DNA from 3 places in the Pectobacterium peruviense genome. Region 2 is predicted to be linked to each of the others. Evidence: predicted binding sites of a transcription regulator. Region 2 holds the regulator's gene; each other region holds the start of a gene.
The links. The regulator PurR, encoded in region 2, represses purine synthesis genes. The targets are predictions, from matches to a motif close to CANGCAAACGTTTGCNTG.
Positions count from the first base shown of each region.

Region 1 (9,927 bases), 610 kb from region 2:
GATGAACGTTCACGCAGCACCGCGTAAACAATATGTCATCACGCTGAAGGGCACATTAAAATTTCGAGTCAGCGATGGTTCCACTTTCCTGCTTTCTCCCGGGACGGTTTTAATTGCCGCCGATACACAGGGCGAAGGACATAGCTGGGAGATGGTTGAAGGCACCGAGTGGGTTAGAGTTTATATTCCGATTATGGAAGATAATGATTATTTCACTCCCAACTCATCAGTTACTGCGGCGGTCAAAGCACACTAATTTTTCACAGAACGTTGGCGGCAGAGGCTTGTCGCCAGCATATTAATCCTTATTGGCATCAAACGGATCTTCGACATCATCTTTGCTGTCATCACGCTTACGAGGAATTTCTCCCTGATCTTTCGGCGCATCTTTTGCAGGATGATCGTCTTTATCCTTATTTTTGGTACCCGTATTTTTATCAGTCATCGTTTCCTCCCGTCATTTCGTGTTCTATAAATTTAGTCGATAGTTTCTGTTACCGAGAAATAAATTCGTCAATCACGTTAAAAACCCGTAAAGAAGCACAATGTGACGAACGACGGCACATAGAAAAGCTTAATTTTCAGACAGCATCAATGTCGTAGTTATCACACCCCCTCCGTTGATAATGAAGAATTATTAATAATTAGGCCCTATCAAGAATGATAGGCTTCTCTTATACAATTATTTCATGGATGTATCGATGAAACGAAAACTCTTCATTATTCTATTATCTACTGCATTCTCTTTTACTGCTCAGTCGGAATCGTCCTATCAATATCGTCATGATGGTGATAGCCGGAGAGCGGAAAAAATAAAAACACAAGATCGAAAACAAAAAGAAAATCGCTTTGTTTGTGACGGCAGGCAGTATTGTAGCCAGATGAACTCGAGAGAAGAGGCTTATTTTTTCATTCAAAACTGCCCTAAGACCAAAATGGATGGCGACCATGATGGGATACCTTGCGAACGCGACTCACGTTTTCCTCCACTTAGAGCCGATCGATATTAACTATCTCATAGGCATATAGTGCATCATAAATATAAAAATCATGCACGATGAGATGATAGTCCAGTGATTCTGGTGAACCCTAAGTATAAAAACTCTATTGATATTCGCTAGATACATAAACAAAAAACCCCAGCTTTTACGCTAGGGTTTTTTTACTATTCTTCTTGGCTGCTCCGGTTTACACCATCATCGCTATCGCAAGAGAAATATTAATTCAATTACAGCGCAACAACGTTGCCAGCTGATGGGCCTTTCTGGCCATTTTCAATAGTGAACTCAACCTTTTGGCCTTCGTCCAGAGTTTTGAAATCATTGCTCTGAATAGCAGAGAAATGTACGAATACATCTTTGCTACCGTTGTCAGGAGTAATGAAACCGAAACCTTTACCAGCGTCAAACCATTTTACTAAACCAGTCATTTTATTAGACATAGAAATTACCTTAATTTTTTTATAGCGCCTTCCGGCGAATAGGGCCTGTGCACAGAATTTAATTAGCAACAATAAGGAGGCTCAAAGAAGGGATATCTATGGATAACACTTTGAAATGAGAACTGCTTTACTAAACTGCTTTTTAGGTCTGCGAATCAAACCGACGAGCTATTAACGCATGTATGAAAATCTTTAGCAAGCATTTATTCTTAAAAGCCTTTAAAAGAAGGACTGAGAAGAAATTCCTCTCGCCCCACTCGTTCATTGGTGATGGTTTACCAACCGATACATCAAAAAAAAAGACCGAACACGATTCCTGTATTCGGTCTAGGGAAATGGCTCTTGGGAGAGCCGTGCGCTAAAAGTTGGCATTTATACAAGCTGTACTAGCCCTGTACCTTAAAGCGTAGCCAACTCCCCCGCGTTTTCCAGCATCAGTCCGCTCGCAATTATCACAAATGGAACAGATTTCACACTTTGCATTAACCATAAAGAGGCAAGCAATTAACATTAATAATCAAATCAATCACTTCATGGTTTAGCATCTGGCCCGCACAGTTGTTCTGCACGCTCGATAAATGGCTGAAGACTTTTTTTCTGTCCAGGCTGTTTAGGATCGTCTAGCCAGATGACGTCTATCGGCTGCGCACTCACTTGCCCAGATTTCATCTGCTCAATGGCAACATCATTCAGCGGATATTGCATCAGCGTACCGGTATGTAAGGCATATAGCGCATTGCCAGGCCGACAAATCAGTTGAACTTCTTCACGAGTGAAAGCCCAGCGATCGCCATATTCCAATCGGCTGATATTGGCCAACTTGGCGGCAGCAAAAGCATTCGCAGAAAGTGAGGTAAGCACGATAGATAGCAACAATTTCTTCATCATGGTATTCCCGACATGCGTATTCAGACGATGATGTGTGTGAGTTTTGCAGCCTTATCCAAATCAGAAAAAGACGGCATCAAACCTTATAAAACATAACGTTGTGTATCACGACTAACGCGATCATAGCGACAGAGGAAGATGAAGTCGAGTGTGAAACCAAGAATAAAGCTTACAGCGAGGTATAGGGTGACAAGTCGTTCGAGAGAAGAAAGAACGGGATAAAGAGAACATTATCCCGCGTTATTCAAATATGTATTAACCGACAGAGGTGCCGGTTGTCGTTAGGCTGACGGTGCTGCCGTAGACATTTTTTTCAGGTCCTGATCGATAAAGAACAGGCCACCTTCACTAGCATTAACCAACGCCAGTTTGTCCAGAATAGAACGGAACAGTTTTTCTTCTTCGTGCTGTTCGGCAACGTACCATTGCAGGAAATTAAATGTAGAGTAGTCCTGCAACGCCATCGCCGCATGTGCCAACTCATTAATTTTTGCTGTAATCAGCTGTTCGTGTTCATAGGTCAGTTTGAAGACATCAGCCAGTGAATCGAAATCAATCGGCGGAGCCGCAATCGCGCCTAACACAGGCAAGCTTCCCGTGTCATCCAGATAGTCAAACAGGCGCTGCATGTGTTGCATTTCTTCCTGAGAATGCGTCTTCAGGAAACTGGATGCGCCTTCAAAACCTTTATCACCGCACCATGCACTCATTTGCAGATACAAATTCGCAGAATAAAACTCCAGATTAAGTTGCTCATTGAGCTTCTGAATCATTTCTTTTTTTAACATAGTAACTCCCTATTTTCTCGGCAGGTGAAATTATTCTGGATATTATGCCTGAAAAAATAAAATAAAAACACTTTATTAACATCAATACAATAACATTAAAATAACCATAAAAAACAGCATCTTAAAATTATTGTTATTGATATTTATTATCACTTAAGAGTGATTTTTACTATATTATTGCGAATCGTTTTTATTATCAAAAATAACAACTTCGATCTATATTTTTTATGATGTTCAGATATTAAAAATGATTCCCATTCCGTAATGAGAAGAATAAACATTCATATGATAAGTCGAACACTTGCCATTTCCCCGCTGCTACTTTACCGTGGCACACATCAGTCTGTGGCCAATAGGCAGGAGAAAGTAGTATGGGGCATAATCTGGCAGAATTATCCAAAGAGGATATGGATAAGGTTAATGTAGACTTGGCGGCGTCAGGGGTTGCCTTCAAAGAACGTTACAATATGCCGGTCATTCCAGAGGTCGTTGAGAGAGAACAACCCGAGCACCTGCGTAACTACTTTCGTGAGCGTGTAATGTTTTATCGCCAGCGTTCACTACAATTCTCTCGTTTACCCTACGAACCGAAGTCCAAATAGCGATTCCCCTCATTCCAATCTAAGACGGCTTTACCGTGGAAAACATCCCTTTCCACGGGTTACATTCTTACACAGCAAAAACAATTTTCTGCTTGCATATCGACCCACACAAGAGGTTAATGGAGTGGCAACCTTACCTTTTATCAAGCGAGGCAAGATATGAGTAAAGGACTGGATAGTAAAAAGAACAGTAAGAAAAAGCCCCTGAAAACGGCAGCCGAAAAACGTGCCGATAAAAAGGCGAAGAAACCGCAAGCTGATATCACCTGAGTACGGGTATTACCGAAGTAATGTCCCATGCCGATCGGGTAAACCCGAAAACGGGTTTACCCTCATAACCGCAGCTGTTAGCTCTTATTCCTGACTTTACGCAGCCTTTTCAAGCACCATCAACAGGAAAGCATACTCCAGCGCAATATCATCATAGCGTTTGAAGCGACCAGACTTTCCGCCGTGCCCAGCTTCCATATCGGTGTACAACAGCACCAGACGATCGTCCGTTTTGACTTCCCGTAATTTCGCCACCCACTTTGCAGGCTCCCAATACTGAACCTGAGAGTCGTGTAACCCGGTAGTCACCAACAAATGTGGATAGCGTTGTGCGGTAACACCGTCATACGGACTGTATTGCTTGATGTAGTCATAGTAGGTTTGTTCATTCGGATCGCCCCACTCGTCATACTCTCCCGTCGTCAGCGGAATAGACTCATCCAACATTGTCGTCAACACATCAACGAACGGAACCTGAGCGACAACGCCTTTAAATAGGTCAGGGGCGATATTCACGACCGCGCCCATCAGCAAACCTCCCGCACTGCCCCCCATGGCAAACATGTTTTTCCTATCGCCATAGCCTTTTTCTATCAATGCCTGAGACACATCGATGAAATCCGTGAAGGAATGCATCTTATTGAGTAACCGGCCATCGTCATACCACTGCTGACCCAGTTCACCGCCACCACGAATGTGCGTTAAGGCAAAAACAAACCCTCGGTCTAGTAGGCTCAGACGGCTAACGCTGAAGTCAGGATCCATGCTATTCCCATAAGCGCCGTAGCCATAGACCAGTATCGGATTCTTACCTGGGCTGAAATGGTCGCGATGGTAAACCAAAGAAACGGGCACATCGACGCCATCTCTGGCAGTGATCCACAAACGTTCGCTCCGATAGTTATCTGGGGAGAAATCTTTCACTTCGGCTTGTTTAAGTAACTGCTGTTCGCCCGTGTCCAGATTCAGTTCATACAGCGTGCTGGGGGTTGTCATTGATGAATAGCCATATCGCATCAATGCCGTTTCTGGCGTAGGGTTGTACGACAGCCACGTCACATAACTCGCATCATTGAAGGTGATCGCTTTCTCTTCCTGCGTATGCCAGTGAATCTGACGTAAGCTGGTCAAACCACGCTCTCTTTCTTCCACCACCAGCCAATCACGGAAAAGTTCAAAACTCTCCAGCACGCAGTGCTCACGTGGGGCAATCAGTGTTTCCAGCGCGTGTTCATCAGGCTTATCCGAACGATAAAGACCAAAGTTTTTTCCGTCTCGATTGGAACGCAGATAAAACCGGTCCTGATAGTGATCGATGCCATATTCATGATCTTTTCGACGTGGAATGCATACCTGCGGCATGGCATCTGGGATCGTCGCATCAAGCAATAGCACCTCGGTCGTCGTAGTGCTGCTGAGATAAATGGTGATGTAATGCTCTGATGTCGTTTTACTCAGACTGACATAATACGTATCGTCTTTCTCTTCATACACCAGCTCATCCTGCGCCGGATCGCTGCCTAAGCGATGACGGTAGACCTGATACGGTAACAGCGTTTTGTCATGTTTACGCACGTAGTACAGCACTGTTGAATCTGCCGACCATTCCGCACCTGCAGTCACATTCTCGATCACATCCGGTAGCCATTCGTCGCGATTCAGGTCACGAAAGCGAATCGTGTACTGCCGACGAGATAAGAAATCCTCCGAGAGTGCTAACAGCGAATTGCTAGGACTAATCTCAAGCGCGCCGAGACTATAAAACTCATGCCCTTCAGCACGTTGATTTCCGTCCAACAGCGTGTCCCACGCATCTGTTGCCTGTTCAGGTTGGCGCAGATAAATGGCGTACTCTTTACCCTGCTCATAGCGACTTTGGTAGCGATACCCCTTCCTGACATACGGCACAGACATATCCGTCGACGGAATACGGTTAACCATTTCGTCATACAACGACCGTTTCCGTGCCTCGTGAGGAGCCATGATCGCTTCACTGTAGGCGTTTTCCTGTTCCAGATAGGCCAACACCTGCGGATCGGCACGCTCGTCATCACGCAGCCAGTAATAGTTGTCGATGCGCGTATCGCCATGTGTACTTATCGCGTGGGGTCTTTTTTCAGCTTGCGGTGTCTTCATCGCGTCGGATCTCGTTGTCTTGACATAAAATTTTCACACTGCAAGAAGAGTGGCACGATTGCCTAGCAATGCCAAGCCACGTCCTTGTCTCTTGATGCGCTTTTGCGTAACGCATTCCAGAGCGTCCCCTCTTTAATGCGCACGCAAACGTTTTCGTTTATACTGCGGCCATTTTTCACAACCCGATCAGGTATAAGGTTATGTTAACGATTGGAACCGCCCTGCGTGCGGATGCCACACGAGTGATGCTGCTTGGCTCCGGTGAATTAGGCAAAGAAGTGGCGATTGAATGTCAGCGCCTTGGAATCGAAGTGATCGCAGTCGATCGCTATGCCGATGCACCCGCGATGCAAGTTGCGCATCGCAGCCACGTCATCAATATGTTGGATGGCGACGCATTAAAAGCGTTGGTTGAAGCCGAACGCCCTGATTACATCGTGCCGGAAATTGAGGCTATCGCTACCGACATGCTGGTGGCGCTGGAAAAACAGGGTCACCACGTTGTCCCTTGTGCTGAAGCGACACGCCTGACGATGAACCGTGAAGGCATCCGTCGTCTGGCTGCCGAAACACTCGGCGTTCCAACATCCACCTACCGTTTTGCCGACAGCGAAGAAAGCTTTCGTCAAGCAGTAGATGCAATTGGGTATCCCTGCATTGTTAAGCCGGTCATGAGTTCATCTGGCAAAGGACAAAGCCTGATTCGTTCCGCTGAGCAGTTAGAGCTGGCATGGCGCTATGCCCAACAGGGTGGACGAGCGGGCGGTGGACGCGTCATCGTTGAAGGGTTAGTTAATTTTGATTTTGAGATCACTCTACTGACCATCCATGCCGTTGACGGCATTCATTTCTGTGCGCCAATCGGTCATCGACAAGAAGACGGCGATTATCGCGAATCCTGGCAGCCGCAGCAGATGAGTGCACTAGCGCAGGAACGCGCACAGAAGATGGCTAGCGATGTCGTGAAAACGCTCGGCGGTTATGGTCTGTTCGGCGTTGAGCTGTTCGTCTGCGGTGATGAGGTTATTTTCAGCGAGGTCTCCCCTCGCCCACACGATACTGGCATGGTGACGATGATTTCTCAGGATCTGTCTGAGTTTGCCCTGCACGTTCGCGCTTTCCTGGGGCTGCCAATTGGATCCGTTCGTCAATACGGTGCATCGGCTTCCGCGGTAATTTTACCGGAACTTGATAGCAACAACGTACGTTATCAGGGACTGGAAAACGCGCTCCTCCCTCATACGCAAATTCGCCTGTTTGGTAAACCGGATATCAGCGGGAAACGCCGTATGGGCGTTGCGTTAGCCAGTGCAGAAACGACAGACGATGCTGTCGACATCGCAAAGCGTGTCGCAGCAGGCGTAAAAGTCAGCGGCTGATGCATTGCGACGGCTCGCAGGGTGACGGACAAGGATGTCCGTCATAAAAAAGGCCACTCTCAGTGAGTGGCCTTCGTCATTCAGTAACCAGCGAACTTAGGCTTTTGCGCCCGCAACAGCTTCACGTGCCAGCTCAGTAATTCGCGCGTAATCGCCGCTTTCCAACGCGTCGTTCGGCACCAACCAAGAACCGCCTACGCACAGCACGCTTTTCAGCGCCAGATAATCACGGTAGTTGTTCGGCGTAATGCCACCAGTCGGGCAGAAACGAATATGAGCAAACGGCCCACCAATCGCCTGGAGCGCTTTCACGCCGCCGTTAGCTTCTGCTGGGAAGAATTTGAACTCACGCAGGCCGTAATCCATACCCAGCATCAATTCAGACACGGTGCTAATACCTGGAATCAACGGGATGTTGCCTTCCGTCGCAGCTTTCAACAGCGGCTCGGTCAGACCGGGGCTGATGGCAAACTGCGCACCCGCTTCAACAACCGCAGCCAGTTGCTGAGGATTTGTCACCGTGCCTGCACCCACGATGGCTTCCGGTACTTCTTTAGCAATCGCACGGATCGCGTCGATGGCACAGTCGGTACGCAATGTCAGTTCCAGAACGCGAACGCCGCCCGCGACTAACGCTTTTGCCATCGGCACCGCGTGTTCCAGTTTGTTGACCACAATCACAGGAACAACGGGACCCGTTGTCAAAATCTGTTCCGCGCTCGTTTTCCAGTTTTTCATCAAAAGTTATCTCCAGTCATGCCCGAAGGCATCATTAATTATATAGCGCGCCCCTGCCACAGGGATCTGCGTCGCCGCAGATGTCCGACCGCACCGTTAGCCATACATTAAAACGATGGAATGCCGAATAACCTCCGCATTCCCGTTACTGACGTATTATCAAAAAATTACTCAAACTCATTCCAGGAACGGCCATCGCGAGTAATCATCGCGACAGATGCGACCGGTCCCCAGCTTCCTGCCTGATACGGCTTCGGCGCATCGTTGTCCATCGCCCACGCATCCATGATGGAATCCACCCATTTCCAGGCTTCTTCAACTTCATCACGACGAACGAACAACGCCTGAATCCCACGCATGGTTTCCAGCAACAGGCGCTCATAGGCATCCGCCAAGTGCTGCTGATTAAAGGTTTCCGAGAAGCTCAGATCCAGCTTCACCGTTTGCAGGCGATGCTTGTGCTCTAACCCTGGAATTTTATTCAGAATCTGGATTTCCACGCCTTCATCCGGCTGCAAGCGAATGATCAGCTTGTTCTGCGGTAACTGCTGGTAAGAATCATGGAACAGGTTCAGTGCCGGATTTTTAAAGTACACCACCACTTCTGAACATTTCGTTGGCAGACGTTTCCCGGTACGCAGGTAGAACGGCACACCAGACCAGCGCCAGTCATCGATGTCGACACGAATGGCGACAAACGTTTCCGTGCTGCTGCTTTTGTTCGCCCCCTCTTCTTCCAGATAGCCTGGCACTTTATGTCCCTGAACAAAACCAGAAGAATATTGGCCACGCACCGTTGTTTCATGCACGTTGGAGCGATTGATACGACGCAGTGAACGCAACACTTTTACTTTTTCATCGCGGATGCGGTCGGTCGTCAAATCAGACGGCGGCGACATCGCAATCATCGTCAGAATCTGTAACAAGTGGTTCTGGATCATGTCACGCATCTGACCGGCTTTATCAAAATAGCCCCAGCGCCCTTCAATCCCCACTTCTTCGGCTACCGTGATCTGCACATGATCGATCGTCCGGTTATCCCAATTTGAGGAGAACAACGAGTTGGCAAAACGCAGCGCCAGCAGGTTCAGAACCGTTTCTTTACCCAGATAGTGGTCGATACGGTAAACCTGGCACTCGTTGAAGAATTCCGCGACCTGATCGTTAATCACGCGAGAAGATGCCAGGTCGGTACCCAGCGGTTTTTCCATCACCACGCGAGCAGGTTCTTTATTCAGCCCTGCGGTTCCCAACCCTTTGCAGATCGCCCCAAATGTGCTGGGCGGCATCGCAAAATAGTTGATCGTGGTGCGATTTTTCTGGTCAAGCATCTTGCCCAGCTTGTTGAAGGCTTTCGTGTCTTCCACATCAAGATTGCAGAAATCCAGCCGACTACTTAGCGTTTCCCACAACTTATCGTCGATGGCTTCTTTCATAAAGGTGTCAAGCGCTTCGCGCACGACGCGGGTATACTCCGCTTTATCCCAATCCGCACGCCCTACGCCAATAATTTTGGTGTCCGCATGGATGTGACCTGCTTTTTCCAACTGGTACAGGGAAGGCAGCAATTTACGGCGCGCCAGATCGCCCTTGGCACCGAAAATAACCAGATCGCACGCTTGGGCTGTTGAAGTTACCGCCATGTTCATCTCCTCGTTGCAGGATGCTGTAATTTTATTACAGCG
Region 1 is NZ_CP161826.1:2,618,987-2,628,913, forward strand. Features, by position in the region: gene DUT67_RS11885 (hypothetical protein) at 1-256, shown strand, start outside; gene DUT67_RS11890 (hypothetical protein) at 299-445, opposite strand; gene DUT67_RS11895 (excalibur calcium-binding domain-containing protein) at 702-1,010, shown strand; gene cspA (RNA chaperone/antiterminator CspA) at 1,229-1,441, opposite strand; gene DUT67_RS11905 (YebY family protein) at 1,973-2,329, opposite strand; gene ftnA (non-heme ferritin) at 2,611-3,117, opposite strand; gene DUT67_RS11915 (DNA polymerase III subunit theta) at 3,489-3,719, shown strand; gene DUT67_RS11920 (S9 family peptidase) at 4,086-6,125, opposite strand; gene purT (formate-dependent phosphoribosylglycinamide formyltransferase) at 6,326-7,504, shown strand; gene DUT67_RS11930 (bifunctional 4-hydroxy-2-oxoglutarate aldolase/2-dehydro-3-deoxy-phosphogluconate aldolase) at 7,601-8,242, opposite strand; gene zwf (glucose-6-phosphate dehydrogenase) at 8,410-9,885, opposite strand.
Region 1: the regulator PurR is predicted to act here: its motif matches at 6,266-6,283, upstream of purT (formate-dependent phosphoribosylglycinamide formyltransferase).

Region 2 (9,927 bases):
AACGCGTTGCTATGGCCAGCAATGGCCGCAGTATCACCGTTTCTCCACGCTAATTGTTGTGTGACGGTCGCCGCTATCAGCAGCGACCGTCACAACGAATAATCAACTCCCGGAATAAATAACCAATAACGGGTATCGGTAATCTTGCCGGGATTTAATTCTCCCTCTGCGTAACCCAAATTTAGCTACGCTTGATTTTCATGTAACGCCAATATATTTTTCTCAAGACGCGAAACTAGCAGCGCTAATTCATCAACCTGCTCCGGCGTAATACCAAATAATACTTCACTACGTGTATGACTAATTACACCATTGACTGCCTGTATTATCGGCTCTGCTGATTCAGTCAGCATAATACGTTTTGCCCGGCGATCGTGGGCGCAAACGTGACGAGTGATTAACCCTTTCTCCTCAAGCTGATCCAATGTTCGGACCAATGAGGGCTGCTCAATACCTATTGCTTTGGCTAGTTGAATCTGCGACTGGCCAGGGGGTAAATGGTATATGTTATGCAACGTAACCCAATGCGTCTGGGTCAGTTCAAGTGGTTTTAATCGATGATCGACCAGCGCACGCCACACGCGCACCAGACGGGCTAAATCAGATCCTAATGGCAATTCCATCACCTCTCCTTATTGTTAGCACACTAAGTTATATCCCTGGATTGCAATCAACTCTGATTTATAAGAATAAAAAAACGATTTTATTATCGTAAAAAATAGAACCCTAACGCAGTGGATTCTATCAAATAAAAGTCTTTTAAAAATGATCTTAGGCTTATTTTATTCAATCGAACGCTCCTGCGTTGCTTAAACAAAATTTCACGTAAATAGATCATCTAAAACAGGATGGCTTAAAACAACGATGGCTGATGGGACTCTGCTGACGCATCGGCTTTCTCTGAACGCTGTAACCGTTTCATTCTCTGCCGACACAAACGCAGCACATCCTGTTTCTGCGCATCACTCATTTGGCCCCAACTAAAGCGCTCATTGCGATTGCGAAAGCAACCACGACAATACCCGCCTTCATCCGTCTGACAAATACCACGGCATGGATTAGGGACAACAAAGAGTTCAAGTTGCTCTGGCACAACACCTCCTGCTACAACTCTATTTATTGAAGCCCTGTTCTTTACTGCTGGCAAGCCCAAACGGACAGTCACAATGAAAATAATTAGGTAACCATTGTAATAACTGATGATTTTTTTACACACAAGGTCGGCTAAAACTGACCCAATGCGCTAATTAGCCCTCCTGATAGTACGTTTTAACACAAACCTAACCGCAGTGTCGCATTTTTAGCATCATCCCAACGGCTTGGACTCAGCAGAGCCACAACGTTATACTTCCCTTTTGTTGCACTTTTTAACGAGGGCACTATGCGTTTACTTCATACCATGCTGCGTGTTGGCGACTTACAACGTTCTATTGATTTCTATACCCAAATTCTGGGAATGCGTGTACTGCGCACCAGCGAGAATACCGAGTACAAATACACGCTGGCTTTCGTCGGTTATACCGAAGAGAGCGAGGGTTCGGTTATCGAGCTGACCTACAACTGGGGCGTCGACAGCTACGATCTGGGCAATGCCTATGGTCATATCGCGTTGGGCGTTGACGATGTTGCCGCAACCTGTGAGCGTATCCGTAAGGCGGGTGGCAATGTGACGCGTGAAGCCGGTCCGGTCAAAGGCGGCACGACCGTTATCGCATTCATCGAAGATCCAGATGGTTATAAAATCGAATTGATCGAAAATGCCCACGCTGGTAACGGCATCGGCCACTAAGATCCTGCGCAATACAGGTGCTACATCGGCACCTGTTCTTCTCTCTTCCTCTACAATCTCCGACGTTTGAAACGGCAACGGGCATGCTGCATCTCCAGTCAAAATTTGCAATAATGCGCGCTGCGTTTTGCTAACAATTTAAGAGACAAATGGCTGATAAAAGTGATCTGAACGCCCTGAGCGGCCGTTTTCGTGGGTTTTACCCGGTAGTGATTGATGTTGAAACCGCCGGATTCAATGCGAAAACCGATGCCTTGCTGGAAGTCGCGGCGGTAACATTAAAAATGGATCAAGACGGTTGGTTGCAGCCAGATGAAACACTACATTTTCATGTTGAGCCATTTGAAGGCGCAATTCTGGAACCTGCTGCACTGGCATTTAACGGCATTGACCCCACCAACCCGCTTCGCGGCGCGGTAAGCGAATACGACGCGCTGCATGAAATTTTCAAAGTCGTGCGTAAAGGGATCAAAGATCAGGGCTGTAACCGCGCGATTATCGTGGCGCATAATGCCACGTTCGATCACAGCTTTATGGCAGCGGCAGCGGAGCGTTGTAGCCTGAAACGTAATCCGTTCCACCCTTTCGCCACCTTCGATACCGCAGCGCTCAGCGGGCTGGTTTTAGGTCAAACGGTTCTTGCTAAAGCCTGTATTACCGCGGGTATTGCGTTTGACTCCAGCCAGGCACACTCCGCGCTGTATGACACAAATCAGACCGCATTATTGTTCTGTGAGCTGGTTAATCGCTGGAAACGTCTGGGCGGATGGCCGCTTGCGTTGGAAGAAGATTCGCTGGAAGACGCATCAGCCGAAGACTGAGTCGGCGGGAAAGACTAAGATCAAAAAACGGGTGCCATAAGGCACCCGCTGGAAAACTTTACTCTAGCAACATAACAACATTACGCGTCGCGATTATGCTTGATAAGAGACTTACTCTTGATCGGCCTGCTGCGCTTTGTATTTGTCTGCCGTTTCTTTGATCAGCTGTTGCAATTCACCGCGCTGAAACATTTCAACCACGATATCACAGCCGCCAACTAATTCGCCGTCAACCCACAGCTGCGGGAATGTCGGCCAGTTTGCGTATTTCGGCAACTCAGCACGAATATCTGGGTTCTGTAAAATATCTACATAAGCAAAACGTTCGCCACATGAAGACAATGCCTGAACGGTCTGTGCGGAAAAACCGCAGCTTGGTAATTTCGGGGAGCCTTTCATGTACAGCAGAATCGGGTTTTCAGCAATTTGGCGCTGAATTTTTTCAATTGTCGGTGTCGTCATCTTCTTGCTTCCTTAAACCTATAGGATGGCTAACGTCCAAAACGCTAGCCATGAGCCGCCGTCAGAAGTATTGCGACAGCGACATTGACTCAATGATATTGTACCGATGCCACTAGCTACAAAAAAACGCCATTTTTTGTAGGGTTATTTTTCTCGTCGCTTTGCGTCGCTGATGAAATCAACGCCAAAAAATGCTGATAAATCAATCGAAAAAACAACTATTAACGTTTTTTCACTATTCTGTATGAATAAAGCGACCGTGCCTACTTTTTTATGACGCCGTTTTCAGGAATACTGTGAGGATTGAGCGAGTTAAGGATTATGTTCGGTCACTTTTATTATGCGCTTATTTATTACTCTTTTTATATTATTTTTCAGTAATCTATGCCTGAACGTCGTTCAGGCTGCGCCGCATACCCCGCATTCGGCACCGAAGAAAAACGTCGTTGAAGAAACGAATAAGAAAAGCCGTCAAACAAAGAGTAATGCTAAATCACCGACGCCGATCAAAAGCAAAAAACCCGAACCTACCGCAGTCAGCACTAAAACCAAACCCCGTAGCGCTAACAAATCGACAGAAAAAAAACCGTCACGGACACAAAGCAGCACGCCCGCGCTAGTAAAGAAAAACCTTAAAAAACTGAAACCTGAAGACGAGAAGCAGACAACTGCACAGGCCAGAGTTAAAACCGGGTTAAAGAAAACCGCACTCAAAGAGAAGGTGGATAAAAACCCGTCTCCCACCGAAAAAGGAATGGCGCTGAGCGCGGCGCATAAAAAACGCTATCAGCATGCCAAAACGACCGCCATGAATAAATTGATGAGCCAAATAGGTAAACCGTACCATTGGGGCGGCTCATCTCCCTTTACCGGATTCGACTGTAGCGGACTGGTTTATTACGCCTATAAAGACGTCGTCAAGATCCAAATCCCGCGTACCGCAAACGAAATGTATCACCTACGTGATGCCGCGCCGATTAAAAAGAGTGAACTAGAAAGTGGCGATTTGGTCTTCTTCCGCATCAATAATCGTGGCGCAGCCGATCACGTTGGGGTTTATCTGGGAGAAGGGAAATTTATCCAGTCGCCGCGTACGGGCTCAGATATTCGCATCAGCAAGCTGAGCGAAGATTATTGGCAGGAGCACTACGTTGGCGCGCGTCGCGTGGTCACGCCACAGACCATTCGTTAAGCAAATTATACCGGTTATACCCTAAATAATTCAGACACGTTTATGCACCACCAACGTGTCTGAATACCAACCAGCGCAGAAGCCGATCGGTTAGTTCAGCACCGCAATAAAGCTAAACGCGATGATCACAGCTAACGAGCCAACGGTTGTCAGTAAAGACATCTTCAGATCTGTATCCATAAACCACTCCTTATTAGCGAACAAGTTTCATCTGAAACTTCATCTAAAAAAAGACACCACCATGTGCAGCAGAACCCGCTTAGACGGTTAAAGCTACAAATAATAGGGTTATTACGATTCTTTCATAATTCTAGCGAAAAATCTCGGACGAATGCATCACTAATAGTATAAATTAGCCCTTTCACTTTCATGATAAATCGGACACAATCCGCTGTTTATGAAAGCGCTGCGTATCAGTCGAAAAACGTCAACCCAGACCCCTTCGGTATAACATTCGGCATTCTCCTTCTGAAATCCTGTTTTTTAGCTTAGAAGAAGAACTTTAAACGTAGGCAAACGATTAACAATATACTTACGTCTGTAACAGGTAAGTTCAGGAGTCATTTTTAGATGGCAACGATTAAAGATGTGGCAAAACGTGCTGGCGTTTCCACCACAACCGTATCGCACGTGATCAATAAAACACGTTTCGTCGCCGAAGAGACTAAGGCAGCCGTCAGGGCGGCAATCAAAGAATTGCACTATTCGCCCAGCGCCGTCGCTCGCAGCCTCAAAGTTAATCACACTAAATCTATTGGTTTGTTGGCCACATCCAGCGAAGCCCCCTACTTTGCCGAGATCATTGAAGCAGTCGAAAACAGCTGTTATGCCAAAGGTTACACGCTGGTGCTGTGTAATTCTCATAACGACATTGGCAAACAGCGCGCTTATCTTTCCATGTTGGCGCAAAAGCGCGTCGACGGCCTGTTGGTGATGTGCGCCGAATACCCGCCGGAGCTATTGGGCATGCTGGAAGATTATCGCAGCATTCCAATGGTCGTCATGGACTGGGGACAGATGCACAGCGATTTTACCGATACGATTATCGATAACGCCTTTGAAGGTGGTTATATGGCGGGTCGCTACCTGATTGAACGCGGTCATCGAGATATCGGCGCGATCCCCGGCATTCAAGAGCGCAACACCGGCAGCGGGCGCTACCTCGGCTTTTTAAAAGCATTGAAGGAAGCCGACATCGCCGTGCGCGACGAATGGGTTGTTCAGGGCGATTTCGAACCGGAATCCGGCTATAAAGCCATGCATCAGATTCTCGCGCAGAAACAGCGACCTACGGCCGTATTCTGTGGTGGCGATATTATGGCGATGGGTGCCATCTGTGCAGCCGACGAACTGGGCCTGCGCGTGCCACAGGATATTTCGGTGATCGGTTATGACAACGTGCGCCATGCGCGCTTCTTTACGCCAGCGCTGACCACCATCCATCAACCGAAAGAACGCCTGGGCCAATCCGCGTTTTCTATGCTGCTGGATCGTATTACCAGTAAGCGAGAAGATGCGCACGTCATTGAAGTACACCCGACGCTGATTGAACGTCGCTCGGTTGCCGATGGTCCATTCCGCGATTATCGCCGTTAATCTCGACGACCAATACAGACGGTTTTTCTATTCCTGCCCGCTTTCCCTCTCTGCTTGCTCCAGCCAATTTTCTTGTATATTGGCTGGAGCAACTCTAAACTGAACCCTGCGTTTCAGTTTCACTGATAAAACCAAAATAGCGATAGCCGCACGTCAGTAAGCAGGTCCGTGCTTTTGCCAATGAGATCCTGTTTACGTGCAAATTTCTTCTTCATTTTTCTCTGGTGACAGCCGATACGTCGGCTGCAGTAAGTGCTGTCCAGGTGTTTTACGATACTTTTACCCCTAAATAATTCGAGTTGCAGGAAGGCGGCAAGAAAAGGAATCCCGATGAGCTTACTCCGGTAAGTGATTCGGGTGACTGAACGCAGCCAACACACATGCAGCTTGAAGTATGACGGGGATACTCGTGAAAAGTTAAGGAGACATGATGGGATTACCTTATGCAGAAAAATGGGATCACGATACCGCGCCTTGGTTCCACATAATGCAAGACACGTTAGCCGCTGCGGATATCGCGATCAACGGTACTCGCCCCTTTGATATCCACGTTACCCATCCCCGCTTTTTTAAACGTGTCTTGCGAGAAGGTTCGTTGGGATTAGGTGAAAGCTATATGGACGGATGGTGGGAGTGCGAACGGCTGGATATGTTCTTCCATCGTGTCCTGCGTGCAGGGCTAGAAAATACACTACCTCGCCGCTTGCACGATCTTACTCGAGTCGCCATTTCCCGCGTCACCAATTTGCAGTCCCGCAGACGTGCTCAGGTTGTCGGCAAAGCACATTACGATTTAGGTAATGATCTCTTTACCCTAATGCTCGATCCCTACATGCAATATTCCTGCGCTTATTGGAAACAGGCGCACACGTTGGAACAAGCGCAGGAAGACAAACTCACCATGATTTGCGAAAAACTCCAGCTAAGATCAGGCATGACGCTGCTGGATATCGGCTGCGGCTGGGGCGGGCTTGCTGAGTTCGCCGCGCGTCGCTACGGTGTCTCCGTTTACGGCATCACCATCTCCAGAGAGCAACAGCGTCTGGCGCAACAGCGCTGTCAGGATCTTGGCGTCACCATTGCGCGACAAGACTACCGCGATCTGAACCAGCAATTCGATAGGATCGTCTCTGTCGGTATGTTTGAACACGTCGGCCCGCGCAACTATGGCGCTTACTTTCGCATGGCAAAACGCAGTCTTAAGCCCGATGGACTGTTCCTGCTGCACACTATCGGCGCCAATAAGACCAACCCGCACATTGATCCCTGGATTCATAAATACATCTTCCCCAACGGCTGTATTCCCTCTATGCAGCACATCGCGCAGGCAAGTGAGCCTTACATGGTAATGGAAGACTGGCACAACTTCGGTGCCGATTACGATCGCACATTACTGGCATGGCATACGCGCTTTCAACAAGGGTGGCCCCAGCTTTCCACACGCTACACCGCCCGTTTTCGTCGGATGTTTAGCTACTATCTGAACGCGTGCGCAGGGGCGTTCAGAGCCAGAGAACTTCAGCTCTGGCAGATCGTATTCAGTATCAATGGGATTGACGGTGGATTACGCGTTTCGCGCTGAGAGAGAAAAGAAAAGAGAAAACCGGATGATGATGTTCATCCGGTTTACAAAAAGATGCTGCGCAGGGATTACTCTTCGCTGACGAGGTCGCTCGCCTGCTTGCTGGCTAACACGCGTTCTACGGTATCGACCACGGCCTGCGTTTGCGGGTCGATTTCAATATTGATGCGATTGCCCAAGCGCTTCTGACCCAGCGTTGTACGGTTCAGCGTTTCTGGAATTAAATGCACGCAGAAACGTCCGCGTGTCACTTCTCCCACCGTCAGACTGATGCCATCAATCCCGACAAAGCCTTTATGCAGCACGTATTTCATCAGCGCTTCATCTGCCAGGCGGAACCAAATCTGATGATTATTTTCTGAAACCTGAATCTTGACCACTTCCGCCGTACACATGATGTGGCCCGACATGACGTGGCCGCCGATCTCATCGCCAAATTTCGCGGCGCGCTCAATATTCACGACATCACCTTCATGAATATCGCCCAGATTCGTTAGCCGCAGCGTTTCTTTCATAAGATCAAAACTGACGCGATCGCCATCAACGGCAGTTACCGTCAGACAGCAGCCGTTGTGCGCCACTGAGGCACCGAGCGTAAGCCCTGGCAGCAGATCAGGGGGGAGTTGAATAACGTGCGTGCGAAAGTTGGATTTTTCTTCAATCGACACCACAGGTGCAGTGCCCTGAACAATACCGGTAAACATGCGGTTTGCCTCTTAAAAACAAAGAAATGACTGTATGCAGTGTGCCCGATATTCCGCGGAAAACCAAACCAGAATACGGAGCGTCAAACGCTATCGAAACCGCAGCGTAACAAAAAGAATATATTCTCTTTCATGCTGGTTTACTTTTATTAAGTCGTTACAATAACGCTCTCATTTTATTCTTGACGTTTTCCATATCCAGATCATTCATCCCGCTAGCAAAATTAAGTCATTCAAGGAAGGTATCCGTGCAACAGTATCTGACAGAAGCGCGTAAATTATCGGCGCTTGCTGTTCCTGTCATTATTGCGCAAGTGTCCCAAACGTCGATGGGTGTGGTTGACACCATCATGGCCGGTGCTTATAGCGCCACCGATATGGCAGCCGTCGCAGTGGGAACCTCTATCTGGCTACCCGCTATTCTTTTTGGTCACGGTCTGCTATTAGCGTTAACACCGGTTGTCGCACAGCTCAACGGTTCCGGCCGTCGCGATCGCATTTCTCATCAGGTGCGACAGTCTTTCTTTCTGGCCGCCATCATTTCTGTACTGACGATGCTGGTGCTGTATCAGGGGGAATACGCGATTAATCTGATGAGTGACGATTCACCTGAACTGGCGGCAAAAGCCATCGGTTATCTGCATGCGTTGCTGTGGGGCGTTCCCGGCTACCTGTTCTATCAGGTGTTACGCTGTCAGTGTGAGGGGCTATCCAAAACCTATCCCGGGATGATGATTGGATTCATCGGGCTATTAATTAACATCCCGATTAACTATATCTTTATTCACGGTAAATTTGGCATGCCCGAACTGGGCGGCGTCGGCTGTGGCGTGGCTACCGCATCGGTTTACTGGATCATGATGCTGTTGATGATGCTCTACACTCGACGAGCTTCCTGGCTACGCGATATCCGCCTCCACCGCCCCGCATTCCGCCCAGATGTTGCCGTGCTGAAACGTCTGTTTGGCCTCGGCTTACCGATTGCGCTGGCACTGCTTTTTGAAGTCACGCTGTTTGCTGTGGTGGCGCTGTTGGTATTACCGCTCGGTGTCGTCGATGTGGCCGGTCACCAGATTGCCCTGAACTTCAGCTCTCTGATGTTCGTTCTCCCGCTCTCGGTTGGCGTCGCTACTACCATTCGCGTCGGGCACCGATTAGGGGAGGGTTCGGTTGAAAACGCCCGCATTGCGGCGCACACAGGTATCATGGCTGGTGTAGCGTTAGCCGGTTGCACAGCCATTTTTACCACGTTGCTACGTGAGCCTATCGCCCTACTCTACAATCAGGATCCGCTGGTGGTTGCAATGGCTTCTCAGCTCATGCTGTTGGCTGCCGTTTATCAAATTTCTGATGCCGTTCAGGCGATCGGCAGTGGCGTACTGCGAGGCTATAAAGACACCCGCGCGATTTTCTATATTACGTTCACCGCGTATTGGGTGTTAGGTTTACCGAGCGGCTACCTACTCGCGTTGACGGATGTTATCGTGCCACGCATGGGGCCTGCGGGTTTCTGGTGTGGTTTCATCATTGGTCTGACAGCGGCAGCAGTCATGATGGTGACGCGAATTCGTTTTCTTCAGCGCCAGCCTGCCGCACGAATCTTAGCGCGGGCAGCACGTTAGATAACGTTTCACTCTGTTTTCTACCCTAAATAATTCGAGTTGCGTGACAAAACGCTAGCGTTTTGAACAACGCCAAAGCGTTGACCCTTTAGGGCAAGGCTCATTTATGGCCTTGTAATGCGGCAACCGAGCGACAAATTCGTCGGGAACGAATTTGAC
Region 2 is NZ_CP161826.1:2,004,022-2,013,948, reverse strand. Features, by position in the region: gene DUT67_RS09185 (glycine zipper 2TM domain-containing protein) at 1-53, shown strand, start outside; gene slyA (transcriptional regulator SlyA) at 186-623, opposite strand; gene DUT67_RS09175 (DUF1289 domain-containing protein) at 854-1,093, opposite strand; gene gloA (lactoylglutathione lyase) at 1,382-1,789, shown strand; gene rnt (ribonuclease T) at 1,939-2,610, shown strand; gene DUT67_RS09160 (Grx4 family monothiol glutaredoxin) at 2,722-3,072, opposite strand; gene DUT67_RS09155 (C40 family peptidase) at 3,413-4,264, shown strand; gene DUT67_RS09150 (YnhF family membrane protein) at 4,355-4,444, opposite strand; gene purR (HTH-type transcriptional repressor PurR) at 4,835-5,860, shown strand; gene cfa (cyclopropane fatty acyl phospholipid synthase) at 6,291-7,442, shown strand; gene DUT67_RS09135 (riboflavin synthase subunit alpha) at 7,511-8,146, opposite strand; gene DUT67_RS09130 (MATE family efflux transporter) at 8,395-9,768, shown strand.

Region 3 (9,927 bases), 510 kb from region 2:
TAACGATCATCGCTTCACCGAAGCGGACAATAAACATCAACCCGAGGATCAATATTAATGACAACACAGCACGTGGTGGAGAAGGCAAATGTAATTGGTGAGTAATAAAGCTATCTACCGTATTGGTGATGGCAACGCTATAAACTAATAGGATCGGATAAATAGCGAAAAAATAAAGCAAAGTGATTAATTTACCTGCACCAACGCCGAAATGTTCTTCAACGACTTCGGTAATATCTTCGCCACCTTTCTTGCCGGATAATACAAAACGGCATAATGCACGGTGAGAATAATATGTCATCGGAAAGGCAATCAGTGCCATGATAATTAACGGAATTAAACCACCAATGCCGGCATTGATAGGTAAGAATAACACGCCAGCGCCGATGGCCGTGCCATAGAGGCCCAGCATCCAGACGGTGTCACTTTTACGCCATCCTGAAGCCTGTTCTAACACGTGGCTGCTATCTTGAATTGTGCTCATTTACTGGTTTCTCCTCGGTGAACACATTAATACCCGTCATGCTGGGGTATAAAAATTACAGTATCGGCAACTTGCCGTTACAGAGTTTAAAAATCGAACAAGACATATTGCTAATTATGTCAACAGGTCAATACTGTTTTGTGGCGGCATTCTATATCGTGGTGGTCAGCGAATAATATTGAGGCGATCACAGAAATGAATTGACGGGGGGTATTTTAATAAATTTCCGCGCGAATTAAAATATCAAAGTTGATACTTTATTTTAAATATTTTTAACGGCTCGTTATTGATACTTTATTTAATTGTCGAGTGATGGAAAGTGAACAATAAATAAAATAAAAGGCAGATGAAATAATAAACGCAATTTTTCTGATGTCACGCGGAATGATAGTTTTTCTCTTTTAAGGGGCGTATCGGTGGTGTCGTGCCTTGCCTACCGCTGCATCTAATCGCGTTGTGTTCAGATGTGTTGTTATCTGATCTAACCGTCTTGTTATCTGATCTAATGATAGTTACCCGGCAGAGTACCGCCTGCCGGATAACCGCCGCCGATCTGTCAGGCGGTGAGTTTTTCTTCTGCCCACGCCAGACCGATGTGGTATTCCTCTGGTAATAGAGGTGCCAGCGATTGCAGCGTATGTTGCAACTGTGCGATATCCGACGACGGCAGATTGAGATGTCCAACTTTGCGACCAGGACGAACGTCTTTCTCATACCAGTGTAAATGCACTAGCGGTAGCGCCAGCCAGTCGATATTCACATCCGTCCCGATCAAATTGACCATCACTGACGGCGCTTCGACGACCGGTACCGGCAGCGGTAGATCCAGAATGGCGCGCAGATGAAGTTCAAACTGGCTAATCGACGCGCCATTTTGTGTCCAGTGCCCACTATTATGTACGCGTGGAGCCAGCTCATTAATCAGCAGGTGGTCACCGACAATAAAGCATTCCATCGCCATCACACCTACATAGCCCAGCGCATTCATAATCGCGGACAGCATCTGTTCAGCCTGCTGTTGCAATTGTGGGTCAGGCTGAGGGAAAGCCACGCTGGTACGCAGAATGCCATCCTGATGCAGGTTATGTGTTAGTGGGTAGAAGACGCATTTACCGTGCGTATTGCGGGCGCCAACCAGTGAGACTTCACCGGAAAAGTTAATCCCTTGCTCAACGATGCACTCGCCGTAGCAGTCTGCGGGCAGCGTCTGCTGTTCGCCGTCACGCAAGCGCCATTGTCCACGGCCGTCGTAACCGCCGACTCGGCGTTTAACGATAGCGAGTTCACCTAATGAGGTGAAGACGTGTGGCCATTCATCGGCGCTGGCCAGTAATTGCCAAGGCGCGGTTGCCAGATTCAACGAGTCCAGCAGTTGCTTTTGCGTCAGGCGATCGGCCAGACGTGGGAAAATATCACGGTTTGCGAACGCGGTGTGTTCAGCCAGCTCGCGGGTGAGGGCGGTTTCTGGCCAGCGTTCGATCTCGGCGGTAATCACACTGTTATGAAACGGCACCGATTCTGGCTCTGCATCCAGCCCAACGGGATAAACAGCAATCCCTAACGGTTCGCCCGCCTGACGGAGCATTCTGCCCAACTGACCATTGCCTAATACGCAGACCGGTTTCATGCCTCCTCCCGCGGATCGGGGTGAGATAGCACATCATCAGTTTGCGCCTGACGCCAGTCTGCCAGACGAGCGGCGATACCATTATCATGTAGGGCGAGAATTTGTGCGGCCAGCAGAGCTGCATTCGCTGCGCCTGCTTTGCCGATTGCCAACGTGCCGACCGGGATGCCGCGAGGCATTTGAACGATGGAATACAGACTGTCGACACCGCTCAGCGTCGAGCTTTGTACCGGCACGCCGAGCACAGGAACCAGCGTTTTTGCTGCCAGCATACCCGGTAGGTGTGCTGCGCCGCCTGCGCCAGCGATGATGACGTCAAAACCGTTCTGTGCCGCCTGCTCAGCAAAGCTGAACAGCTTATCCGGCGTCCGGTGTGCGGAAACGACTTCGGTATGAAAAGGAATGTTCAGCGTGGTGAGGATTTCCGCAGCAAACTGCATAGTGGCCCAGTCACTCTTTGAACCCATGACGATGGCAATTTTTGCCGGGGCAACGTTGGATGACATGCCTGTAACGCTCCTGTGATTGTACGTGTTCGTGACGATTTTGCGTCGGCCAGACGAGAGGGTCTGACATTGAGGGCGTAGAGCATATCACGCCATTATGGCGAGGAAAACGGTTGCGTATGCGGAAATACTGGGGGGATTAGGTGATAGATTGTTAAGTCAATGGCAGGAAACGCATTAAAATGGGAAGGAAATCAGTTCGATATTTTGTGGCGTGACCTTAATCATCGACCCTTCCTCATGCCAGGCACCGAGAACGGCACGCCGACCATAAGATTCGCCGAGAGCAACCGCATGGATGGCCGGACGGTGTGTGTGACCGTGGATCATCGTCTTCACCTGATAGTGCCGTAAGCGTTCAATTACCTGCTCAGGGTTTACATCCATAATCTGCTGCGATTTTTGCTGATTGGCCTGCTGGCTGCTGGCACGCATCTTAGCGGCAATCTTCAGACGCAGCGATAAAGGTAATAGCAAGAAGAGTCGCTGAGTTAATGGGTTATGCACGCGGCGACGAAATTTTTGATAGGCCAGATCGTCAGTACACAGGGTATCGCCATGCAGAATGAGGATTTTCTGACCGTAGAGGTCAACGACATTTTCTGTCGGTAGCAGCGTCATACCGCTTTGTCTGGCGAAACGCTTGCCGATCAGGAAATCACGGTTGCCGTGCACGAAATAACAGGGAATGCCGCGCTGATGTAATGCATACAATTCAGCGGCGATAGTCGCATGCAGTGGCTGCGGATCGTCATCACCAATCCAGGCATCGAACAGATCGCCAAGAATGTAAAGTGCATCGGCATGAATTGCCTCATGGCGTAAAAAACGCAGAAAACCGGCGGTAATCGCCGGTTCATGAAGACTTAAATGCAGATCGGCAATAAACAGCGTTGCCATGCAGGTCGGGTTATTCGCTAACCGTTACGTGGGTGATCACCACGTCTTCTTTCGGTACGTCCTGGTGCATGCCGCTGCGGCCAGTTGCAACGGCTTTGATTTTATCAACGACGTCCATGCCGTCGGTCACTTCAGCGAATACGCAGTAGCCCCAACCATCGGCACGCTCTGAACGGAAGTTCAGGAAATCGTTATCAACGAGGTTGATAAAGAACTGGGCAGTAGCAGAATGCGGATCGTTGGTACGAGCCATCGCCAGCGTGCCACGGGTGTTTTTCAGGCCATTGTTGGCTTCATTTTTGATTGTCGCATTGGTTTCTTTTTGATCCATACCGGGAGCGAAGCCGCCGCCCTGAATCATAAAACCATCAATCACGCGGTGAAAAATCGTGTTGTCATAAAAACCGCTGCGGCAGTAGTTCAGGAAGTTTTCTACAGTAACCGGCGCTTTGTCTGCAAACGTGTTAATAACGATATCGCCGTGGTTGGTATGAAGCGTAATCATAATAATGAACCCTAGATAGCCTTAGTGATAAGAGTGCAGTTCACAAAATACGGTGAACAACAAGAGCGCTGTTATAGCATAACTGGTCGATTGAGTCAGTATTTCAGTCTTGCCGCGCGTTTGTTGGCGATGGGGTGATGGAAGCGTCGTATAAAAATGTTTACTACTCTGATTTAGGTAATCGTTGCGAAGTGCGTGCTGTGGTCAAATAGGCATTGATAATGCCTTGATCACGCAATGTAGACTTTTGAAAACAAATAAATTGATTAATTAATGTAATTATAGTTAATTAATTTGAATGAGATTTTTGTTGCCCCAGATCAATGTTTTGCGTAATCAACGTGTTCTTTTTTTGCTGCTCAGATTAATCTGAGAGTAATTCTTATTCTTCTTAAATAACTCTAAAGAGATAGGTGAACTATGCTGGGTATTCTGGATGGTGTTAATCGTCTGTTAGACAAACCGGATTTTGGCAAGCTGTTCCTGCGCGTGTCTTTCAGTATTTTGATGCTGTTTCATGGCTGGCACAAAGTGCACGGCGGAATTGGCGCGATTGAAGGCATGCTGACCTCAGCAGGACTCCCTGCTTTTATTGGCTACGGGGTCTACGTCGGCGAAGTCATCATACCGATCCTGATGATTTTAGGGATTTTTACACGCCCTTCTGCGCTGATTTTCTCCTTCACCATGCTCGTCGCGACGTTGCTGGTTCACCCTGGTGGTTTCGTTGCGCTGGAAAAAACCGGTGCCTGGGGTGTTGAAGGCACGGCTGTCTTCTTCTTTGCTGGTATCGCTATTGCCTTGCTCGGTAGCGGAAAATATTCTGTGATGTCGAATCCACGTTGGCGCTGATTGTTTTTGTCAGCAGATTATTTTTTCGTCAGTAACGCCGATTGTATGAAATGGCCCGGATTTTCCGGGCCATTTCATTTTTATCCTTTCTCGCTTATTCCCTCTTCTTAACCTTGCAATACAGTAGGGTTCAGGTTTCAATACGTCGTTGGGGTATAAACCCTGAATGTATTGATGTTACTGACGTTAACTGCCACTGTGATTGATCTATCGTGCGAACACGATGCTTGTGTGAACACCACTCTTGTGAAACCATTTTTTTGTGAAAACCATTTTTATAAAAACACTGGAACGCCCTGATGCTAAAGATTTTTAATACGCTGAGTCGCCAAAAAGAGGAATTTAAACCTATCCACGCCGATCAGGTGGGAATGTATGTGTGTGGCATCACCGTTTATGACCTGTGTCATATCGGTCACGGGCGTACTTTCGTGGCGTTTGATGTGGTGGCGCGATATTTGCGGTATCTGGGATATTCACTGAAATATGTGCGTAATGTCACCGATATTGACGACAAAATTATTAAACGTGCGATCGAAAATGGGGAAACCAGTGACCAACTGACAACCCGCATGATTGCAGAGATGCATGCCGATTTTGATGCCTTGAATATTCTGCGTCCTGATGCCGAACCGCGAGCGACGCACCATATTGCCGACATCATCGAAATGGTGGAAACGTTGATTGCCCGTCGCCACGCCTATGTAGCGAGCAATGGCGATGTGATGTTCTCCGTTGATACCGCCCCAGGCTACGGTGTGCTGTCTCGTCAGGATCTGGATCAGTTGCAAGCCGGTGCGCGCGTTGAAATTACAGAAGTGAAGCGTAACCCGATGGACTTCGTGCTGTGGAAAATGTCCAAGCCGGGTGAGCCACACTGGTCTTCTCCGTGGGGAGAAGGGCGCCCCGGCTGGCACATCGAATGCTCCGCTATGAACTGCAAACAACTGGGCGAGCACTTTGATATTCACGGCGGCGGTTCAGATTTGATGTTCCCGCACCACGAAAATGAGATTGCGCAATCCAGCTGTGCGCACGATGGCCCGTATGTGAATTACTGGATGCACTCCGGCATGGTGATGGTTGACCGCGAAAAGATGTCAAAGTCGCTCAACAATTTCTTCACCGTACGTGACGTGCTGGCGTATTACGACCCTGAAACCGTGCGCTATTTCCTGATGTCAGGCCACTATCGTAGCCAGTTGAACTACAGTGAAGACAATCTGAAGCAGGCGCGTGCGGCGTTAGAACGTCTGTATACCGCATTGCGTGGGATGGATCTCAGCGTTGAAGCGCACGGCGGTGATGAGTTTGAAGCACGTTTCCGCGAAGCAATGGACGACGATTTCAACACGCCTGAAGCATACTCGGTGCTGTTTGATATGGCGCGTGAAGTTAACCGCCTGAAAGCGGAAGACGTACAGGCGGCGAATCATCTGGCATCAGCGCTGCGTAAACTGTCTGGCGTGCTTGGCCTGCTGGAAAAGGATCCTGAGCAGTTCCTGCAAAATGGTGCGCAGGTGGATGATGACGAAGTGAAAGAAATCGAAGCGTTAATCCAACAGCGTAAAGACGCACGCGCGGCGAAAGATTGGGCGCTGGCGGATCAGGCACGCGATCGGTTGAATGAAATGGGGATCGTGCTGGAAGACGGCCCGCAGGGAACGATCTGGCGCCGTAAGTAGCCAATAACTCTTTTTCAGTAAAGACGTTTTCAGCTAATAAAAAGCCCGCAGAATAATCGCGGGCTTTTTTTCGGTATTATCGATGCTGTAAGGATTACTCGGCGACAGTTACCGTCTCGCCGTTGAACTGAACGGTTTGCCCAGCGACGATCTTGCAGCGCTTGCGTGTTTCCGTCTGGCCATCAACGGTCACATCGCCTGCGGCGATAGCCAGTTTAGCCGTCGCGCCGCTTTCGCTCCAGCCCAGCAATTTCAAGAGATCGCACAGTTCAACGTGCGGATGCTTTTCAAGATTAAACGTTGCCATAAATTCCTGCTTATCGGTGTTTGACCTAATATATCCTAAATAATCCGAGTTGCGTGAAGGCGACAACCGCACGAGTCCCCAGGAGCTTACATAAGTAAGTGACTGGGGTGAGTAAGGGCAGTCAACGTACAAGCAACTTGAAGTATGACGGGTATCGCCAATTATTCGGCGTGGTCATGATACTCTTCGCACGCCTGTAGCGTGTTTTGAATCAGTGTGGCAACGGTCATCGGGCCGACGCCGCCCGGCACAGGGCTAATGTAAGACGCTCTTTCCTGCGCAGTTTCAAATTCCACATCGCCAACAACTTTGCCGCTTTCCAGACGGTTGATACCCACGTCCAGCACGATTGCGCCCGGTTTAATCCATTCGCCAGGGATAAAGCCCGGTTTACCCACTGCAACAACCAGCAGATCGGCGTTTTCAACATGGTGACGCAGATTTTTGGTGAAACGGTGCGTGACGGTGGTGGTACAGCCTGACAGCAACAGTTCCAGACTCATCGGACGGCCCACAATATTGGATGCACCGACCACAACAGCATTTAGCCCGAAGGTATCGATATTATAACGTTCCAACAGCGTGATGATGCCACGTGGCGTACAAGCGCGTAGCAATGGCGCACGCTGGCAGAGACGACCCACGTTATAAGGATGGAAACCATCAACATCTTTATTTGGGGCGATACGTTCGATCACTTTGGTGTTATCAATACCTTCCGGCAGCGGAAGCTGAACCAGTATACCGTCAATCGTCTGATCGGCGTTGAGCTGGTCGATAACGGCTAACAGCTCTGATTCTGTTGTGGTGATGGGTAAATCGTAAGAGCGAGAGATAAAGCCGACTTCTTCACATACCTTGCGCTTGCTGGCGACATAAATCTGTGACGCTGGATTCTCGCCAACCAACACAACAGCTAGACCCGGTGCGCGTTTTCCTTCAGCCAAACGCTGCGTGACTCGTGCGGCAACTTCGTCTTTGACCTGCTGCGCAATCGTTTTACCATCAATAATCTTTGCTGCCATTTGAGATGAGACCCATCAATTGGAGTATAGGGGGAGATGGCCGCTATTTTGTCAGAAGCTGCGCGTGCTGTCAGGCATTGCGTGAACATTAATTGTTTCTATATGGCGATTGATCTCGCTATTCGCTGACCTCGAACCGGTTTTTACCACTATTTTTGGCGCGATACAGCGCGGCATCGGCAATATCAATAACGGATGCTGCTGTTGGCGGTGGGTTATCGACGCAGAACACATACACACCGGCACTAATGGTGACAATTTTCTCTGGGAACAGCGTCATTTCATGCGCGATTTTTTCCTCGCGCACTGAATTCAGTACGCGCTGAGCGAGCGTAGTAGCGCCTTGTTTATCCGTATCGGTGATGATTATAGCGAACTCCTCACCGCCATAGCGGGCGACTAAATCTTCTTTTCGTTTCGGCATGTTGCTCAGGGCGTTACCAATCTTACGCAGGCACTCATCACCGGCGACATGTCCATAATGGTCGTTATATTTTTTGAAGGCATCGACGTCGATCATGATCAACGCCATACACTGCCGCGTTTCCGCAACTCGCAATAAGGTTTGTTGCAGGAAAATATCAAACTGGCGGCGGTTAGCTAAGCCTGTCAGGCCATCAAACAGCGCTAACGTCTGCAAGGTGTGGTTAACCGATGTGAGTTCATCACGCACGATGGTTAAATCGATCTGATTTTTCAAATTCATACGAATCTGTCTCAGTACGATCAAACCGAGCAGGATAATCGTGAAGAGCAGGGTTAACGTAATAGCACCGTAAACCAGACTGTCCGATTTCCATTTACTAAGAACCAATCCAAGATCGAAACCCGCTGCGATGACGATGGGGTAACGCTTTAATTTTGTGTAGCCATAAATGCGTTCGACATGGTCAAGCGTAGAGACAAACGTTGCCGTTCCGCTTTCCGACTGTTTCAGGTGTTCTGAAAAGAGCGGGCCGCTCGACACATTTCGGTTGATATAAGAATCGTCGTAAGGACGTCCGTACAGAATCCGGCCGTCGGAAAGCAGAATGGCAAGCACGTCCATATTTCCCATGGAGTAGTAGCCATAATACTGTTTGAAATAGTTCAACGAGAGGGTGGCGAGCAGCACACCGTTAAAGCTGCCGTCTGGCTTACTGATACGCATAGAGACGGGAATGATCAGATCGCCGGTAGATCGGCTTTGAATCACACTGCCGATGTGCATGGCCTGACTGACGTTATTCTGGTGATATTTGAAATATTCTCTGTCGGCGTTATTCGCATTGGCCGGTTTTGCTATCCCAGAGTTCACCAACCATTCGCCTTTATCGTCATAAATGAAGATGCCATGCAGCTGTGGCAGTGTTGCCTTACGGCTCCTTAAAATATCGCCTAATCGGTTCAATTGTACGGACGATTGACCATCCTGCTCGATACGCTCTTGTAAATCTTGCAGCAATATGTCGACTTGTAAAAAAGTATCTTCGGCATGGCGTGCCAGTGACAGCGACAGATTTTTGGCGTTTCGCTCTGTGGAATCGATAAGCTGTTGGTGAGAATTGAATACTGCCCATCCGTTCAGTGCCACTACCGCCGTGATGATGAATAGCATAAATATAATCATCAATTTTTGGAGCGGCATTTGATACTGGCTGGCTTTTTCGTGCGTGCTGGCCTTCATCGTCTTTCCCATCCTTAGCCAAAGAAATGACTGATGGTAAGTGTAGACGTTCCTGCCATTTGCGTTGTTATTGATGAGATTTTCTTATGATTTTTTGTTGGGTTTTACATAACTTTCAGTCGATTTTATAAAAAGCAGCATCGTTATCCCTTTGCTTCCATGTGCCATTGATAAAGACGCCAAAATCAAGCGTATTGTCGTGTCTATTCGAAAAGATCATCTAAGATAAATGACGTCCTGTTACATAACGTCATGAAAATTTATTTTCGCGCTAATGATTAAAAACGTCACAAGGTGTAAGTAAATTTTTATTTATCATTAAATACGCTATGTTTAATTGGCGTTTAACCGGCGTTGCTAATGATGAGAG
Region 3 is NZ_CP161826.1:1,489,108-1,499,034, forward strand. Features, by position in the region: gene DUT67_RS06740 (HAAAP family serine/threonine permease) at 1-484, opposite strand, end outside; gene purK (5-(carboxyamino)imidazole ribonucleotide synthase) at 1,041-2,111, opposite strand; gene purE (5-(carboxyamino)imidazole ribonucleotide mutase) at 2,108-2,617, opposite strand; gene lpxH (UDP-2,3-diacylglucosamine diphosphatase) at 2,795-3,517, opposite strand; gene ppiB (peptidylprolyl isomerase B) at 3,528-4,022, opposite strand; gene DUT67_RS06765 (DoxX family protein) at 4,443-4,874, shown strand; gene cysS (cysteine--tRNA ligase) at 5,174-6,559, shown strand; gene ybcJ (ribosome-associated protein YbcJ) at 6,654-6,866, opposite strand; gene folD (bifunctional methylenetetrahydrofolate dehydrogenase/methenyltetrahydrofolate cyclohydrolase FolD) at 7,028-7,891, opposite strand; gene DUT67_RS06785 (sensor domain-containing diguanylate cyclase) at 8,010-9,557, opposite strand.
Region 3: the regulator PurR is predicted to act here: its motif matches at 2,720-2,737, upstream of purE (5-(carboxyamino)imidazole ribonucleotide mutase).